Regions from separate parts of the Solwaraspora sp. WMMD937 genome, predicted to be linked through region 1. Evidence: riboswitches for the same ligand, from Rfam matches in the RefSeq annotation. Region 1 holds a riboswitch; each other region holds the start of a gene.
The links. A riboswitch is a leader RNA that binds a small molecule or an ion and turns the genes downstream of it on or off. The one in region 1 is predicted to bind cyclic di-AMP.
Positions count from the first base shown of each region.

Region 2: another riboswitch for cyclic di-AMP. It lies ahead of O7621_RS13895 (NlpC/P60 family protein); the one in region 1 lies ahead of O7621_RS04975 (NlpC/P60 family protein).
Region 3: another riboswitch for cyclic di-AMP. It lies ahead of O7621_RS07970 (hypothetical protein); the one in region 1 lies ahead of O7621_RS04975 (NlpC/P60 family protein).
Region 4: another riboswitch for cyclic di-AMP. It lies ahead of O7621_RS26180 (hypothetical protein); the one in region 1 lies ahead of O7621_RS04975 (NlpC/P60 family protein).

Region 1 covers NZ_CP120738.1:1,123,546-1,127,728, forward strand. The annotation lists gene O7621_RS04965 (pyridoxamine 5'-phosphate oxidase family protein) at 1-104, opposite strand, end outside; gene dcd (dCTP deaminase) at 232-810, shown strand; gene O7621_RS04975 (NlpC/P60 family protein) at 971-1,909, opposite strand; cyclic di-AMP (ydaO/yuaA leader) riboswitch at 2,008-2,151, opposite strand; gene O7621_RS04980 (NlpC/P60 family protein) at 2,409-3,452, opposite strand; gene O7621_RS04985 (GPP34 family phosphoprotein) at 3,643-4,183, shown strand, end outside.
Region 2 covers NZ_CP120738.1:3,195,993-3,200,175, reverse strand. The annotation lists gene O7621_RS13905 (DUF5753 domain-containing protein) at 1-546, shown strand, start outside; gene O7621_RS13900 (DUF6232 family protein) at 594-1,130, opposite strand; cyclic di-AMP (ydaO/yuaA leader) riboswitch at 1,602-1,736, shown strand; gene O7621_RS13895 (NlpC/P60 family protein) at 1,780-2,706, shown strand; gene O7621_RS13890 (sigma-70 family RNA polymerase sigma factor) at 2,830-3,828, opposite strand.
Region 3 covers NZ_CP120738.1:1,873,391-1,877,573, forward strand. The annotation lists gene O7621_RS07965 (glycoside hydrolase family 65 protein) at 1-1,072, shown strand, start outside; gene O7621_RS07970 (hypothetical protein) at 1,147-2,163, opposite strand; cyclic di-AMP (ydaO/yuaA leader) riboswitch at 2,166-2,301, opposite strand; gene O7621_RS07975 (TrkA family potassium uptake protein) at 2,558-3,235, shown strand; gene O7621_RS07980 (response regulator transcription factor) at 4,022-4,183, shown strand, end outside.
Region 4 covers NZ_CP120738.1:5,935,333-5,939,515, forward strand. The annotation lists gene O7621_RS26170 (AAA family ATPase) at 1-1,033, shown strand, start outside; gene O7621_RS26175 (cation diffusion facilitator family transporter) at 1,079-1,987, shown strand; cyclic di-AMP (ydaO/yuaA leader) riboswitch at 2,156-2,286, shown strand; gene O7621_RS26180 (hypothetical protein) at 2,354-3,427, shown strand; gene O7621_RS26185 (glycosyl hydrolase) at 3,837-4,183, shown strand, end outside.

The DNA.
Region 1 (4,183 bases):
ACGGTGGCGAGGTAGCCGAGGCCGGGACCGTACTGCTGCATGAGGAGTCGGATCGCCGTGGCCAGGCGGGGCTCGTCGGCTGCGAACTCGGACCAGGTTGCCATGCGGTGATTCTATCGAACATGTGTACGAAGAGATAGTGGGATCGCCCGGCCACGCCGATCCGGGTACGTTCCGGCCAGGACACCGACCGCACGGTCACACCGGCCGCACGGTCGCTATCGTGTGACGATGCTCCTCTCCGACCGGGACATCGTCGCGGAGACCAAGTCCGGCGGCCTCTCCCTCGAGCCGTTCGAATCCTCGCTCATCCAGCCGTCGAGCATCGATGTCCGGCTCGACCGGTATTTCCGGGTCTTCAACAACCACCTGTACACCCACATCGACCCGGCCACCCGGCAGGACGATCTGACGTCCCAGGTCGAGGTGCCCAGCGGCGACCCGTTCGTCCTGCACCCCGGTGAGTTCGTCCTTGCCTCCACGCTCGAGGTCGTCTCGCTCGGCGACGGCCTGGCCGCCCGGCTGGAGGGCAAGTCGAGCCTGGGTCGGCTGGGCCTGTTGACCCACTCCACCGCCGGCTTCATCGACCCCGGCTTCTCCGGCCACGTGACGCTGGAGTTGTCCAACGTGGCGAACCTGCCGATCAAGCTCTGGCCCGGGATGAGGATCGGGCAGTTGTGCATCTTCCGGCTCTCGTCGCCGTCGGAGCATCCGTACGGGTCGGCGGTCTACGGATCCCGGTACCAGGGCCAGCGTGGGCCCACTCCGAGCCGGTCCTGGCAGCGGTGGCGCACCTGGCCGACCAGCTGAACCGGCTGGGCTGTCGGAGAGCCGGCGCACCGGCGACGGGGAGGCGAAAGGCGCCCTCCCAAGCCGGGGGGAGACATGGGAGGGCGCCTTTCCGGTGGCCGGTGCTGCCGCTTGACGGGGGGATCAGCGACACGCGCCAGGCCATGGGGAGGAGTGAGGTCTAGCCGGGCCTGCCGTAACTGTGCACACTCGAACCGATCTTGCGCATCTGCACCGGTTCGCCCGCCTGGGAGGCGTGCACGATCCAGCCGTCACCCACGTACATGCCGACGTGGGAGAGCCCGCTGTAGTAGAAGATGAGGTCACCGGGGCGCAGCTGGTCCCGGCTCACATTGGCGGTCACCTGACGCTGCCGGGCCGCGTTGTGTGGCAGTGAGACACCCGCCTGCCCCCAGGCGGCCAGGGTGAGACCCGAACAGTCGTAGCTGCCCGGTCCCGCTGAACCCCACACGTACGGCTTGCCGATCTGCGCACAGGCGAAGGTGACCGCCTTGCCGGCCGCACCGCCGGGGTAGGTCGCCGGGCAGGGCGCGGGACGCAGCGAGCCGAGGGTGTTGGTCGAGCCGTACGCCTCCAGGCGCAGGTCCTGCAACCGGTCAACCTCGGCGTCGATCTCCTTGGCCTTCGCCGCCAGCTGAGCCTCGGTGCTGGTCAGCTCGATGATCAAATCGTCCAGCGGAGCCTTCTTCGCGGCGTACTCGTTCTTGAGGTCGACGACAGCCTGCACGTCGCGGGCCTGCCGCCGGGCGAACTGGTCCAGCAGCTCGAGCTGGTCGGCGAGGTGGGTCGGCTTGCCGTTGGTCAGGATCGCGTTGAAGACCGACGGACTACCACCCTTGTACGACCGGGCGGCGAACTCGCTGACCCGGTCCATCGCCAGGTCGATCTGGATCTGCAGCGGCTTGATCTTCTTCTGCAGTTCGTCCGCCTGCTTCTTCTTGGCGGCGAGGTCTTGCCGTACGGCGTTGTGCCGTTCGATCGTCGGTTCGAGCTCGGCCCAGACCTCGTCGATCTGCGACTCGATCTCGGCGACGGTGGGCTGCGCCTGCGCCGGCGCCGCGACCAGCAGCAGACCGACGCCGGTGGTGGCGGCGATCAACGTGGTGAGTATTCGGCCAGGGTCGTGCGGCGGTTTTCGCCGATGGTCGCGGCCGGACCACCGGAGGTATCGCCGAGGGGCGCTCGTAGCCACCGGACTCCTTCTCCCCAGACCGCCTACCGGGTTAGCTGACGGGTTCGGGCGGAAAGGAGACGCCCTACCGCAGGTGGCCTGCGGATTCACCCCGAGAGTGCCGTGGGTCCCCGGCTCGCCGTCAGACGGCGATTAGGCGGTGTCAGGCCGAGGTCAACCCGGTTGGTTGACGTCCTCCCGACTCGACGATCCCCAAGGGTAGAGAGCGGTGTTCTCGCTACGCAAGCGAAAACATGGACTATCTCATTGAGTACGCAGACGATTGCGTATCGTGCATAGGCTGCCATCGTTCAAGCGTTCGAATTCTGCCGGGCGGACCGGCCCGTTCATACCGGTCCGCCCGTACGTTCGGCCGACCAACGCGCGCCACTCAGATTGCCTCGGCGGGCTGGCTGACCTGCTGCGATCAGCCGACCCGCTTGAAACCGGCGAGCGGCATGTTGTCGATGTTCTCCATCTGCACAGGCTGACCCGCGCGGGGAGCGTGCACCATCAGGCCATTACCGATGTAGATCCCCACGTGATGCAGATCACTGAAGAAGAATACGAGATCGCCGGGCTTGGCGTTGGCGCGGCTGACCGAACTGCCCTGATTCCACTGAGTTCCGGTGTAATGCGTGAGGCTGACACCGGCACTTGCCCAGGCGTACTGGGTCAGGCCGGAACAGTCGAAGGCGTTCGGCCCGGTGGCACCCCAGACGTACGGCTTACCGAGCTGTGCGCACGCGGTGCGGACCGCAGTTCCGGCGGCTCCGCCGACCGACACCGCCGGGCACGGGCCGGAGGCACCGGATCCGCCGGTGTAGCCGGTGGACTGGTACGCGGCGTTTCGCGCCCGTTCCAGGCGCTTGATCTCGGCGTCGATGGTCTTGCGCTGCTCGGCGAGCGTCTTGTCCTGTGCCTGCTGCTTCGTGATCAACTCGTCCAGCGTCTGCCGTTCAGCGAGATAGCGGTCGCGGGTCTCCAGAACGGCGGTGATCTTTTCCTGCCGACGCTTGGAGATCCGGTCCAGCACCACGAGCTGATCCGCCAGGCTGGTCGGTGATCCGGTCCGGAGGAGGGCGTTCAGCTCGCTCGACGGCCCGGTCCGGTAATAGCGGTTGGCCACCTCACCGATCTCGTCCGCCGCCAGGTTGGCCTGCAGCGACAGCGGGCGGATCTTCTCGTCGAGCGCAGCCGCCTTCTTCTCGTTGGCCTTGAGCTCGCTGTGCACCTTGTTGTACTGCTCGATGACCGGTTCCAGTTTCAGCCACTGGGCGTCCAACTCGGCTTCGATCTCAGCCAGCGTCGGCTCGGCGTGGGCCGGAACAGCCGGGATGACCAACGCAATTACGGCGAGCAACAGGGTGATCGCACTACGCCGCAAGAGCCGTAAAGGCCGATGCTCTCCGCATCGATTTCGGGACCCACTGTGACGATGGATGTGCGAGTTTACGAGCGCACGTGCCATTGGCAGCGACTCCTTCAATGGTTCGATCGCTGGGGCCTCACGGGCGGGGGTACGGAGGCCGACATCCGCAGCGGTCGGTGCATCACCTTATTGGAAAGCGCGGTGTTCGTTCAAGACCGCCTGCCGCCTCTGCTTCCCCGAAGCAACCGCTTCTCCTGCGGTCACCGGTCTGGGCGGTTAGCATGATGACATGGAATCGCTCAGCCTCGCGGAGGAGCTGGTCCTGCTCAGCTATGACGATTCCGGGACCGCGACCGTCGCTTCCCCAGAGCTCGACTACGCCGTCGCCGGGGCGGTGTTGTGCGACCTCGCCGTCGGCGGCCAGATTGCGATTGACGCAGACGGCCGGGTGCTGACCGACGACGATCCCGCCGGCGGGTACGCACCCGGCGATGCCCGGGGTCGAGGCCACGGTCGGGAGTTGCTCGACCAGGTCCGGACCAGGATTCAGGCCGAGCCTGGCCGCGCGACCCGCGACTGGGTGGTCGATCTGTCCCACGGTGTAGTCGACGAGGTACTCAACGGGCTGGTCGTCTCGGGGGTGCTCCGCCGGGAACGGGACCGGGTGCTCTGGGTGCTGCCCCGGCCCAAATTCGCTCCGCCGGACGGCGGCGAACCGCCCGCCGAGACGGAGACCCGGCGACGGCTGGCCGCCGCCGAGCGCGGCGCCGGACCGGTCGGACCACGTACCGCCGCGTTGGCCTGCCTGCTGAACGCACTCGACGTACCGA
Region 2 (4,183 bases), 2.1 Mb from region 1:
GCACTGCGCTACTTCCAGCCGATCAGCTTCCCCGGTCTGCTGCAGACCGAGGAGTACGCCCGCGCGGTGATCCCGGCCGACGGCCCGCACCATGTACCGGCGGCCGAGATCGAAGGGCGGGTGCAGATCCGGCTGGCCCGCCAGCACGAGGTGCTCTTCGGCGCCGATCCGCCGCAGATCGAGGTGATCATCGACGAGGCTGCACTGCGCCGGATGACCGGCGGCCCGCGGGTACTGCGCGAGCAGCTCCAGCACGTGGCGAAGATGTCGGCGGCACCTCATGTCACGGTCCGGGTGCTGCCGTTCGCCGCCGGAAGCAACACGGTGCTCGGGCCGTTCGTCATCCTGCACTTCGCCGACCAGGCCGACGCTGACGTGGTGTACGTGGAGAGCGCTCTGGTCGAGGAGGTCATCGACCGGGCCGACGAGGTCCGGCCGTACCAGCATGTCTTCGACCGACTACGGGCAGAATCCCTGTCACCGGCCGACTCGGTGGCGATGCTGCACGACCTCGCCCGTCGACTGGACGGGCGAGACGCGGGCTGATCGACGTCGACCAGCCCGCTGGCGACCGCAGCGGCGGTCGGACCCGCTCACCGCTGGTCGGGCACCCACGGTTCGATGGTGACCGGCTCGGACAGACCGGCCAGCCGGGACATTTCCCGGGCCCGCATCAACGCCCGGCTCACCTGGCCGTACTGGCGTTCGTCGTCGGTGCTGAACAGCAGCAACAGCAGTCCCTGGTGACGGCCCCAGAGTTCGTACGCCCGCGGCCGCAACCGGTCGCCGAGCCAGGCCACCGTCACCGGCACGAACGCGGCCGCCAGCATGGCGAGGTAGGCCCCAGCACTGACCTCGTCCAGCCCCCGGGTGTAGCCGACGGTCACCGCGACCGCCGCCAGGGTCAGGGCGGTCACCGCGATCACCCGGCCGGTGAGCCGGTCGCGGGCGCCTCGTGCGGTCCGGAGTTCGGTGAGGTCGCGGACGGCGAACCGCCGGCCGGCCACGACGAACCAGTCACCGGTCACGCAGATGCCGGGCTGCCGGTAGAAGGTCCGTCCGACACTGGAGCCGGACTGTGCGGGTACCGGGGAACCGCGTCGGGGTGGGGTCTGGCGAGTAGCACGCATAGCTGCCTCCGAAGGGCTCGTGCGGCGCTGACCTTGCGGGTCCATTGTGCGAACAGCAAGCTACTCGATGGAAGGTAGTCATTCTGCCACCTAGCAGAATGACGTACGGCAGGCCGCGTCCTGGATGGCGAACCAGACCTTTTGCGCCCATTTATCCCGATAGCTTACTGACGACAACCGCGTAGACCGACTAATGACGCATTATTCGCAATTGATCAGGCGCTGTCCAAGGACAACGCGCCGGAGTCAACCAGTCACCCGAGGGCAATAGGAATGTTGCCCAGAGCAGCCAACCGTCACATCAAGTAACTGTCAACGGCCTCCGGCCAGTTCCATGCCACGGATCACGATCGCAGCACTTTCCTGGTCGCAACCCTTGCGGCTAAGTTGGATCGGCTGGTCCGGTCGCCAGTCGCCGGGAAGCGGTGACGCCGGTCCAGTGCCGCCGAATCGCCGTCCCGAGATTATCTGACATTACAAACAGTAATCTCACGGTTGCGATCCGGGGACCCATCGGCAACTGGGGTGAATCCGCGGTTCACCGCGGTAGGGCGAACTTCCCGCCCGAATCCGTCAGCTAACCCGGTAGGCGGCTAGGAAGAAGGGTTCTGCGTTCTTGTCAACAGCGCGGATTCTGCTGCGCACCCTGATGCTGGCCGGCGTAAGCCTCGGCCTGGTGGTACCGGCGACCGCCGCGACCGCCCAGCCGACGGTCAGCGAACTCACGCAGCAGATCGACAAGGAATCCGAAGAGCTGGCCAAGGTCGTCGAGTCGTACAACCGGCTCAGGGAGGAGGCCAAGGCCACCCGGGCGGCGGCCGAGGAGATCGACGCCAAGCTCGGCCCGCTGCAAGCCGAACTCGCGGCAGCGCAGACCGAGGTCGGTCAGATCGCGGTCAACGCGTACAAGACCGGCGGGTTGAGCACCGCGACCGCCCTGCTCGACGGCACCTCCGGCAGCTTCATCCACCGGCTCGGCACCCTGGACCACCTGGCCCGGGACCGGCAGCAGCGACTCAGCGAGTTCACCAGCACCCAACTGACCTACCTGGCCGAGCAGGAGAAGCTGCAGGCGGCCCTGAAGAAGCAGGACGCCCAGGTCAAGGAGCTCGCTGACCGCAAGAAGAGCATCGAAGCGGACATCGACGAGCTGATGGACAAGCGGGAACGGGCCTACGGTGCCGCGAGCGAGACCGGCTCGTCGTACACCGGAACCGTCCCGTCGGTGTCCGGTGCCGCCGGCTCGGTCGTCGAGTTTGCGTACGGAGCCATCGGCAAGCCGTACGTCTGGGCTGCCAGCGGCCCGAACGGTTACGACTGCTCGGGCCTGACGCTTGCCGCGTGGCGTACCGCCGGCAAGAGCCTGCCGCACAACGCGGCGATGCAGTGGGACGTGGTCGCGAAGATCAACCGTGGCGCACTGCAGCCCGGTGACCTGGTGTTCTACAACGGTCTCGCCCACGTCGGCCTGTACGTGGGCGGCGGCCAGGTGATCCACGCACCCACCTTCGGCCGCACCGTCGAGCTGGCCAGCGTGGACATGATGCCGCCGTACGGCTACGGCCGGGTCCGCTGACCCGGTCGCTCGCCCGACGAACTGACGACGGCCCGGCATCCGCGCTTGCGGATGCCGGGCCGTCGTCAGTTCGTCGGTGGGTTGTCAGTTCATCGGCGGATCAGGTCGCCTGCCGCCGATTCGTCAGGCCGCCTGCAGCCCTTCCGCCCGGGCCAGCTCCCGCAGCCGGCCCAGTGCCTGGATCTCCAGCTGCCGGATGCGCTCCCGGGACAGCGAGAAGCGCGAAGCGACCTCGGTCAGCGAGTGCTCTCGCCCGTCCTCCAAGCCGTACCGGGCCCGCATGATGCCGGCGGACCGGTCGTCCAGGTGGTTGAGCAGGCCCTCGATCCGCTGCCGCTCCAACCCGGTGAGCACGATGTCCTCCGGCGACGGTGCGTCACTGTCGGCCACCAGGTCGCCCAGGTTGGTATCGCCGTCGTCGCCGACCGGGGTGTCCAGCGACACCGTGTCCTGCGACCACCGCACCAGCTCGTGCACCCGCTCGACCGGCACGCCGAGCGAGGCGGCGATCTGCTCCGGCTCCGGGTCCGAACCGAGCTCGCGGGTCAACTGGCGGGCTACGTTGCGCATCCGGTTGACGTCCTCGACCAGGTGCACCGGAAGCCGTACGGTCCGCTCCTGCTGGGCGATCGCCCGGCTGATGGCCTGCCGGATCCACCAGGTCGCGTAGGTGGAGAACTTGAAACCACGCTCGTAGTCGAACTTCTCCACCGCGCGGACCAGACCGGTGTTGCCCTCCTGGATCAGGTCCAGCATCGGCATCCCGGACCGGACGTAGCGGCGGGCGATCGACACCACCAGACGCAGGTTGGCCCGGATGAACAGGTCCTTGGCCCGTTCACCCTCGACGACCAGCCGCTCCAGCTCCTCGCGGCTCACCCCGGCCCGCGGCATGCCCTGCTCCAGCAGGTGCTCCGCGTACAGACCGGCCTCGATCGCCTTGGAGAGGTCGACTTCCCGGGCCGCGTCGAGCAGCGGCGTGCGGGAGATCTCATGCAGGTAGACGCCAACGAGGTCCCGCTCCTCGGCTACCTCGTCGGTCCGCAAAGCCATCGTCTTCTCCACGTTGCTCACGGTCCCCTCGTTAACCCCACGTCGTGCCCTGTCACCTGCGATGCGCATCTCCATCAGCCTCTCCCCCGTCACGTCCGCCTCCGATCCGGCGAACCTGATGTGGCAGGCCCCGCCGTATGGCGCCGACACCTGCACAACAGATGAGACGCGTCAGGGATTCCGTCTCGTGAGTCGAAGCTGACACGATTGCCTGAATAATTGCTGTGAACAGGATTGGCGTTTCCTGCCAGGCTCCTCGATCGCCGCGCTGCGTCGGGCCGGCCGACTGCCCGATTCACTGAGGTCGGTGGGGTGTGGCAGGCTCCCAGCACACCACGACACCGGGCAGGGCGCAGCGATTCCCGTCACTACCCCTCCTGCGATCCTCGTCACTGCCCGCCGGTTGGTTGGTCCTGGCCGACGC
Region 3 (4,183 bases), 750 kb from region 1:
CATCGCCGACGCGGTCCGGCGGTACGTGCACGCCACCGGGGACGTCGAGTTCGAGCGGGAGATCGGCCTGGAACTGCTGGTGGAGACCGCTCGGTTGTGGCGTTCGCTGGGCCACCACGACCGGCACGGCCGGTTCCACATCGACGGGGTGACCGGGCCGGACGAGTACACCGCCGTGGTCGACGACAACATCTACACCAACCTGATGGCGCAGCGGAACCTGCTGACCGCTGCCGACTGCGCGCTGCGCTACGCCGACCGGGCCTGGGTGCTCGGCGTCGACGACGAGGAGACCGCGGCCTGGCGGGACGCGGCGCTGTCGATGCACGTCCCGTACGACGACGAGCTGGGCGTGCACCCGCAGTCGGCCGGGTTCACCCGGCACCAGGAGTGGGACTTCGCCGGCACCCCGCAGGACCACTATCCGCTGCTGCTGCACTACCCGTACTTCGATCTGTACCGCAAGCAGGTGGTCAAGCAGGCCGACCTGGCGCTGGCGATGCACTGGCGGGGCGACGCGTTCACCGAGGAGGAGAAGGCCCGCAACTTCGCCTACTACGAGCGGCGTACGGTGCGGGACTCGTCGTTGTCGGCGTGCACCCAGTCGGTGATCGCCGCGGAGACCGGCCATCTGGAGCTCGCCCACGACTACATGGGTGAGGCCGCGTTGATGGACCTGCACGACATCAACCGCAACACCCGCGACGGCATCCACGTGGCCGCCCTGGCCGGGGCGTGGCTCGCGCTGGTCGCCGGCTTCGGGGGGATGCGTGACCACGGCGGGGAGCTGGCCTTCGCTCCCCGGTTGCCGCAGCGGATCAACCGGCTGGAGTTCGCCATGATGTGGCGGGGCCTGCGGCTGCGGGTGGCGGTCCAACACGACGAGGTGACCTATTCGCTGCGTGACGTCGACCCGAACGCCACCGTTGACCTCACTCACCACGGCGAGCCGATCACGGTGGCTGCGGACAAGCCGGTCACCCGGGCGATCCCGCCGGCCAATCCGGTCGGTCCGCCGCCGCAGCAGCCGACCGGCCGGTCACCGGTACGCCGGTCGGCGCGTACCGGCTGACGGCGCGTACCGGCTGACAGTTTCTTCGCGCGGTGCCGGCCCGGCCCGGCACCGCGCGAAGCGAGGTCAGGTGGTCACAGCAGGGACAGGTGTACGTGGTTGGTGTGGTCGCTGTTCGGGTCGCCGCCGGCACCGCTGTACGAACTCCAACCGGTGGTCGGTGACCAGAACTGGCGGTACCAGATGACGTAGAGGATGCCCAGCTTGTCGGCGTTGCGGACCAGGAAGGCGGTCAGGTTGTTGCCGTACAGCCGGTCGTCGCCGAAGGCGTCGCCGCCGAACCCCTGCTGCTGGGCGGAGAAGTCGCAGGCCCGCCCCTTGGGGTGCTCGAACGGCCCACCGGGGCGGAAGCAGGAGACGAAGCGGGTGAAGCCGGCCTTCTTCGCTTCGTTCAGCGCGTGCATGGTGCGCGGCGTGATGCAGCCGCTCGTGGTGGGGTCGTCCAGACTGCACGACTGGGACGGCCAGGAACCGTCCGAGTTACGCGGCGCCTGGGCGGCGACCGGCGAGGTGGCCGAGACGAACCCGTTGGTGGCGACCGCGCCGACCAGTTGGAGGGCCTTTTCGGCCTCTTTCTTCTGTCGGGCCATCGCCTCGAGTTGCTGTTCCTCGCGGGCCACTTCGGCGTCGATCGCGGCGACCGCCCGGGCGGCCTGTTCGCGGGCCTCGTTGAGCTGCCGAATCCGCTTGTTGTCGTGCATGGCGATCATGTCCAGGCCTTCGGCGCGTTCCAGCAACGCGTCCGGGTCTGCGCTGTTGAGCAGGACCATCACCGGGGTGATCCGACCGAGGCGGTACGAGTTGGAGGCGACCTGGCCGATCTGTGGGGTCAGCGCCGCTATCCGCTCCTCGACCTTTTCCAACTCGAGGTTGAGCTTCAACTGGCGTTTGCGGGACTCGTCGACCGCCGCCTTGGCTTCGACGAAGCCTCGGCCGGTCGATTCGAGCACTTCGCTGAGCAGTGGCGGGGCGCCTTCGTCGTCCGGATCCTGAGCGGCGGCCGGCGACGCTACGACGAAGCCGGCGAGCAGGGCGGCGACGGCGGCGAGCGCCGCAGCCGTCGGAATCCGCCGGCGGAGGGGTGCGGTCATCCTGTTCCTTTCCTTGGCCGCCGACCGAGTTAGCTGACGGGTTCGGGACGGAACGATCCCTACCGCTGGCGCGGATTCACCCCGGTGGAAACGTGGTTCCCCGGCTCACCCCGGAGGGTGATTGGGCGGCGGTCACCGCCGGCACCGGTGGGCGCCGCCTGGCGGAGACCGCCGGCAAGCTTACCGGATCGGTCACCGGCATCAACACCTCGACAATCCTGACTGAGCTGGAAAAATCCGTTACCAGGCAACGACTTTCGGTGATGTCCACTTTCTGCGTCCGGCGGCGTACGACAAGTCGTCAGGGGCCGGGATATCGCTGCGCCGAGGTTAGCGGCTGACTACAGTGCGTATGAGGAAAAGCGGGAAAGTCGTAGCGTCGGACGGATCCTCGGTGAGAGATGACGATTCCCCGGTCGGGCCGCCGGACGCCGACAGCGTGGTGGTGATCGGCCTCGGCCGGTTCGGTGGTCAGGTCGCCCAGTCTCTGCTCCGCCTCGGCCACGACGTGCTGGGTATCGACGAGCATCCCAAACGGGTGCACCGCTGGTCCGAGCGGCTGCCGAGGGTGGTCGAGGCGGATTCGACCGATGACCGGGCGTTGCGCCAGTGTGGCGTCGCCGACTACCCCCGCGCGGTGGTCGGCATCGGCTCGGACGTCGAGGCAAGCATCCTCACCGTGGTGGCGCTGACCGAACTGGGTGTCCCGGAGGTCTGGGCAAAGGCGATCACCGCCAAGCACGGCCGGATCCTCGCCTCAGTCGGCGCGCACCATGTGATCTTTCCGGAGGCGGCGATGGGTGACCGGGTGGCCCACCTGCTGGCCAGTCGGATGCTCGACTTCATCGAGTTCGACGACGGGTTCGCCATCGCCAAGGTCTGCGCCCCGCCGGACGCCGCCGGCCGGACGTTGGCCGAGTCCCGGCTACGTCAGCGGTACGGCATTACGGTGGTCGGGATCAAGGAGCGGGACCAGCAGCTGAGGTACGCGGGACCTGAGACGTTGATCCCGCCGGATGCGCTGCTGATCGTCGCCGGGGCGACCACGGCGGTTCAGCAGTTCGGCCGGTGAACATGGGCGTGACCGCCTCATCACACCTTCATTTCGTGAGCTGATCAGCCGCTGGACTTTCGCAAACTCGTGACTCAGGCTACAGTCCCTGCATGGGAGCGCTTCCATCGATGGATGTGCCCCCGTTGAAGTAGTCGACGCGTGGCGCGGCGATGGCGACATCACCGTGTCAACCGCACAGCTCCCCGGGCTGGCGGCGGGCCAAGCCCGGACTCCGCCGCCAGCCCGCGCACCACCTGTCGAGAGGAGGTGGAACCAGAGCCACTCGCGTGGCCCGGCTCCCGCGCGTCACGCACGACCTGGACGCCAGACCGCTCGTGCGTGTTTAGCAACTGATGGTGGGGACGGGGGTTGCCCTCCCCGTCCCCACGCTAGTCCTCGATTGTTACGGCGGGGAATCGCCGACAAGTCAGGACCGCGACGCCGGTCTGTCCGACAGCGCTGCCCAGCCTGCCGATGCATCGGCAGGCTTCGTTGTATATTAGGGCCTGGCCAGTGGCTGGGCCGCCGCGCCCGGTCTGCGGTGACGATCGGCCCGGGCCCTTCCGTCGTCCCGCAAGGGTTCGAGGCTCGTCGATAGGTAGTGGGCAAGCTCACAGTCGGTCGATCAGCTGGTCGCGACCGGACGACCCGGTCACGCGCCGCCGGCGCGGTGGTGCCCGGCTAGCTACTCGGCGAGCAACCCGCCACCGACGAACTTCCTGCTCAACGGCGACCGGTGCACGTCCTCGGGTGGACCCCTCGTCAAAGACGCGCTGGTGACGGCGGCTTGCTAGCCTCGCCCGCATGCGGGTGCTGGTGGTCGAGGACGACCCCGAGGTACGCAGCGCCGTCGTCACCGCGCTGCGCTCCGGCGGATTCGCCGTCGACCAGGCGGCCGACTGGAGCCAGGCCGACCTGAGCATGAGCATCAACGACTACGACTGCCTGGTGCTCGACCGGATCCTC
Region 4 (4,183 bases), 1.8 Mb from region 1:
GTTCGAGGACGAGTTGTCGGACCGGGACGATTTCCGGGACTTCCTGCGGGCCTGGTGGCCCCGGCTGCTGCCGCGACACGTGCTGGGCTGGCTGGCTCGGCCGGACCGGCTGCGTCGGTACGCGCGGGGAGTGCTCGACCCGGCCGAGATCGCGGTGCTGGCCGATGCGTTCGGTGACCTGGCGGACAACGGGCCGACGATTGCGGACGTGGCGCTGCTGGACGAGTTGGACGAACTGCTCGGCCGGCCACCGCAGCCCCGCCGCCGGCACCGGGATCCGTTCCAGGTGACCGGCGGGGTGCGTGAGGTGACGACCTTCGCCGACCGGGATCGGGCGGCCCGTGCCGCCGCCCGGGAGCGACCGGCCGACTACCGGGAGTACGCCCACGTGGTGGTCGACGAGGCGCAGGACGTGTCGCCGATGCAGTGGCGGATGATCGGGCGCCGGGGCCGGCTCGCCTCCTGGACGGTGGTCGGGGATCCGGCGCAGACCGCGTGGACCGGGGATCCGGCCGAGCTCGCCCAGGCCCGGGACCGGGCGTTGGGGCGGCGGCCGCAGCGGGAATTCCAGCTGACTACGAACTACCGCAACCCGGCGGAGATCTTCGAACTGGCCGCCGAGGTGATCCGCGAGGTCGCTCCGGACGCCCCGTTGCCGACGGCGGTCCGGTCGACCGGGGTGGTGCCGCGCCGGGACCGGGTAGCTGCGGCCGTGCTGCCGGCTGCGGTCCGTACCGCGACCGCTGAGATGCTGGCCGCCGTGGAGGGGACGGTCGGCGTCATCGCAGCGGTGGCCCGGCGGGACGAGGTCGCCGGCTGGCTCGGCGAGCTGGCGACCTCCCGGCTACAGGTGGTGTCGAGCCTGCAGGCGAAGGGCATGGAGTACGACGCGGTGGTGCTGGTGGCCGGCGAGGAGATCCGTGCCGAGTCCGAGGCCGGGGTGCGCACGCTCTACGTCGCGCTCTCCCGGGCGACGCAACGGCTGGTCACCATCGACCTCGACCCGGAGTCGATTGCACATATTGCTATGTGAGCATTATTCTGCTGACGAAACGCCGGGCAACGGAGGGTGGCAGGCGTGGGAGTCGGACACGATCACGGTGCCGGGAGCACCGGTCAGCGACACTACGGGCGCCTCTGGGCCGCCTTCGTCCTGCTGGCGGTCTTCATGGTGGTCGAGGCGGTCACCGCGCTCGCGACCGGTTCCCTGGCACTGTTGTCCGACGCCGGGCACATGTTCACCGACGTGCTCGGCATCGGCATGGCGCTCGCAGCGATCGCCGCTACCCGACGACCGGCCGGGGAGCCGCAGCGCACCTTCGGCCTTTACCGCCTCGAGGTGCTGGCCGCGCTGGCGAACGCCGTACTGCTCGCCGGGGTCGCGCTCTACGTCCTGGTGGAGGCGGCCCGCCGGTTCGCCGATCCAGAGCCGGTGACGGTCGGCCCGATGCTGGTGGTGGCGGTCGCCGGCCTGCTCGCCAACATCGTCGCCTTCGCCCTGCTGCGCCAGGGAGCCCGGGAGAGCCTCAACGTGCGTGGCGCCTACCTGGAGGTGCTCGGCGACCTACTCGGCTCGGTGGGGGTGCTGGTGGCCGCCACGGTGATCGCCACCACCGGCTGGTGGTACGCCGACCCGCTGGTCGCCGTCGGTGTCGGGGTGTTCATCCTGCCGCGCACCTGGCGGCTGGCCCGGGCCGCGCTGCGCATCCTGGTGCAGGCGGCGCCGGAGCATGTGGAGGTCGCCCGGGTCCACCGCCGGCTGGCCATCGTGCCGGGCGTCTGCGACGTGCACGACCTCCACGTCTGGACGCTCACCCCGGGCATGGAGGTGGCCTCGGCACACCTGGCCGTGACCCCGTCGGCCGATGTCGGCACGGTGCTGCGGGACGCCCGGACGGCCCTGCACGACGAGTTCGGTATCGAGCACGCGACGCTGCAGATCGAGCCACTGGCCCCCGCCGACTCCTGCGGACCGGCCGACTGGTGATTAGCAGATGCTTAAGTTTCGTGACCTTCCCGCGACGTTCACAGCTACGATATACGTATATTTCTGATTTTTCCAGACATAACATGGCTATCGATACCGGGACGACGACCCGGGGAGCCGGTAGTCTCGGCCCCGGTCTCCGCTCGGGCGGCGCCCCTCCGGCGCCCGCGGAGGCCGTCGCCTAATCGCCGTACGGCGAGCCGGGGAACCACGTACCTGGGGTGCATCCGCGTCACGCGGTAGGGATCTTCCGTCCCGAACCCGTCAGCTAACCCGGTCGGCGGCTGACGGAAGGAATGCACAGTGTCGCGCACAGTACACAGAAAAACCCGGTCCGCGTTATTGGCGGCGTTGACCGCCGCCCTGATGGCCGTCACCGGCACCCCGATCGGCTCGCCGGCCGGAGCCGCCCTGCCCGCCAACCGGCCCGACCGGGTCGACGACGAGGGAGGCACCGACAGCCTGCGCAAGGAGCTCGATGCGGCCTCGAAGGGCTGGATCGACGCCAAGGCGGCGCTCAACCATTCGAAGGACCGGCAGAAGAAGCTGTCCGAGCAGCTCGACACGGTCGGTGCCGAACTGGAGCAACGGAACAGGAACGTTGGGCACATCGTCGACCGCGCGTACCGCAACGGCCGGCTCGGCCCAGTCTCCGCGCTGCTCAACAGCACCTCGCCGGAAGGATTCATCGACCGGGCGGCGGCGCTGAGCGCGGTGACCGCCAACGAGGAGAAGCAGCTCCGCGAGCTGTACCGCACCCGTGACCAGGTGACCAGGTCCAAGGCCGCGATCGAGCACGAGATCCGGGAGCAGCAGAAGCAGGTCACCATCATGGACCAGCGCCGGAACCAGGCGGAGCGGGCCCTGGCCGTCGCGGTCGCCGCCGAGAAGCAGGCGGAGGAACGGGCGAGGCAGCAGGCGGCGGAGGAGGCCGAACGGGCCGCCGCCAGCGGGTCCTCCGGCTCCGGGTCCTCCGGCTCCGGGTCATCCAGCTCCGGGTCATCCAGCGCGTCGGCAACCCCGGCTCCGCGCAACGCGAACGGCTCCTGGCCGGCCGAGTCGTGCAACGTCGACGACCCCACCACCTCCGGCTGCATCACGCCCCGTACGCTGCACGCGCTGAACCAGGCGAAGGCTGCCGGCTTCACCCGCTACGTGTCCTGCTTCCGCAACGGCAGCTCCGGCGAGCACCCCAAGGGCCGGGCGTGTGACTTCGCCGCCCAGCCCAACGGCTTCGGTGGAGTGGCGACCGGCGGCGACAAGAGCTACGGCGACAACCTCGCGAACTACTACATCAACAACGCCGACCGGCTCGGTGTGCTCTACGTGATCTGGTACAAGCGGATCTGGCTGCCCAGCAGCGGCTGGAAGACGTACAGCGGTGCGGGTGGCGACCCGTCCAGCGACCACACCAACCACGTACACCTGTCGGTGTACTGACGTCCGCGATCGGGGGCGGACGGCCACGTCGGTGGCCGTCCGCCCCCGTTTTCTATTCGCGGCGGAATCAGCGTACGGCGTCATTTACGCAACAGCGGCAGACCGATCGGCATATTTACCGACGGTCACCGGCAACCACGCGAGAGCGCTCTACCGCCATGCAGTCGCACCCGGCTCGCGCCAGAGCACATGCAGCCCACGAAGCCGAGAGAGCGCTCTCAGAGAGAGGTATATAGCAGCACCGGCGCGGCTGTCAACAGACAGCCACGACCCCGTACCGGATACACGAAACTTCATGTCGGGATATTGACAGAAGCCCGCATCTCTGATGACCTCCTGGCAATAACTCATTAATGGGCGTGAAATTTTTCGCGATCGTGGACCGCGCCCGACCCAACCCGGAGGCACCATGAACCTGTCGATCCATGGCGCGCGAACAGGTCGTACGCCGCGCCGGATCCTGGCAGCCACCACCGTGACAGCGCTGGCCGCGACCGGACTGATCTTCGGCGTACTGCGCACCGCCGACGCCGCCACCGTCGGTGCCGGCAGCTACACCACCACCCGCCCGGCGGGCGCCGCCGCCCCGACCGCCTGCGGCAACATCTCCGCCAACCCCCGCCAGTACGTGACGGGCAACGCCCCCGGCGGAGCCGTGCCCACCAACGACTGGTGGTCGTCGCTGCTGTTCAAGCGGTACAACTGCGCCTACTCCAACCCGCTGCACGCCCACCCGATGTCGTTCCAGCCGACCGC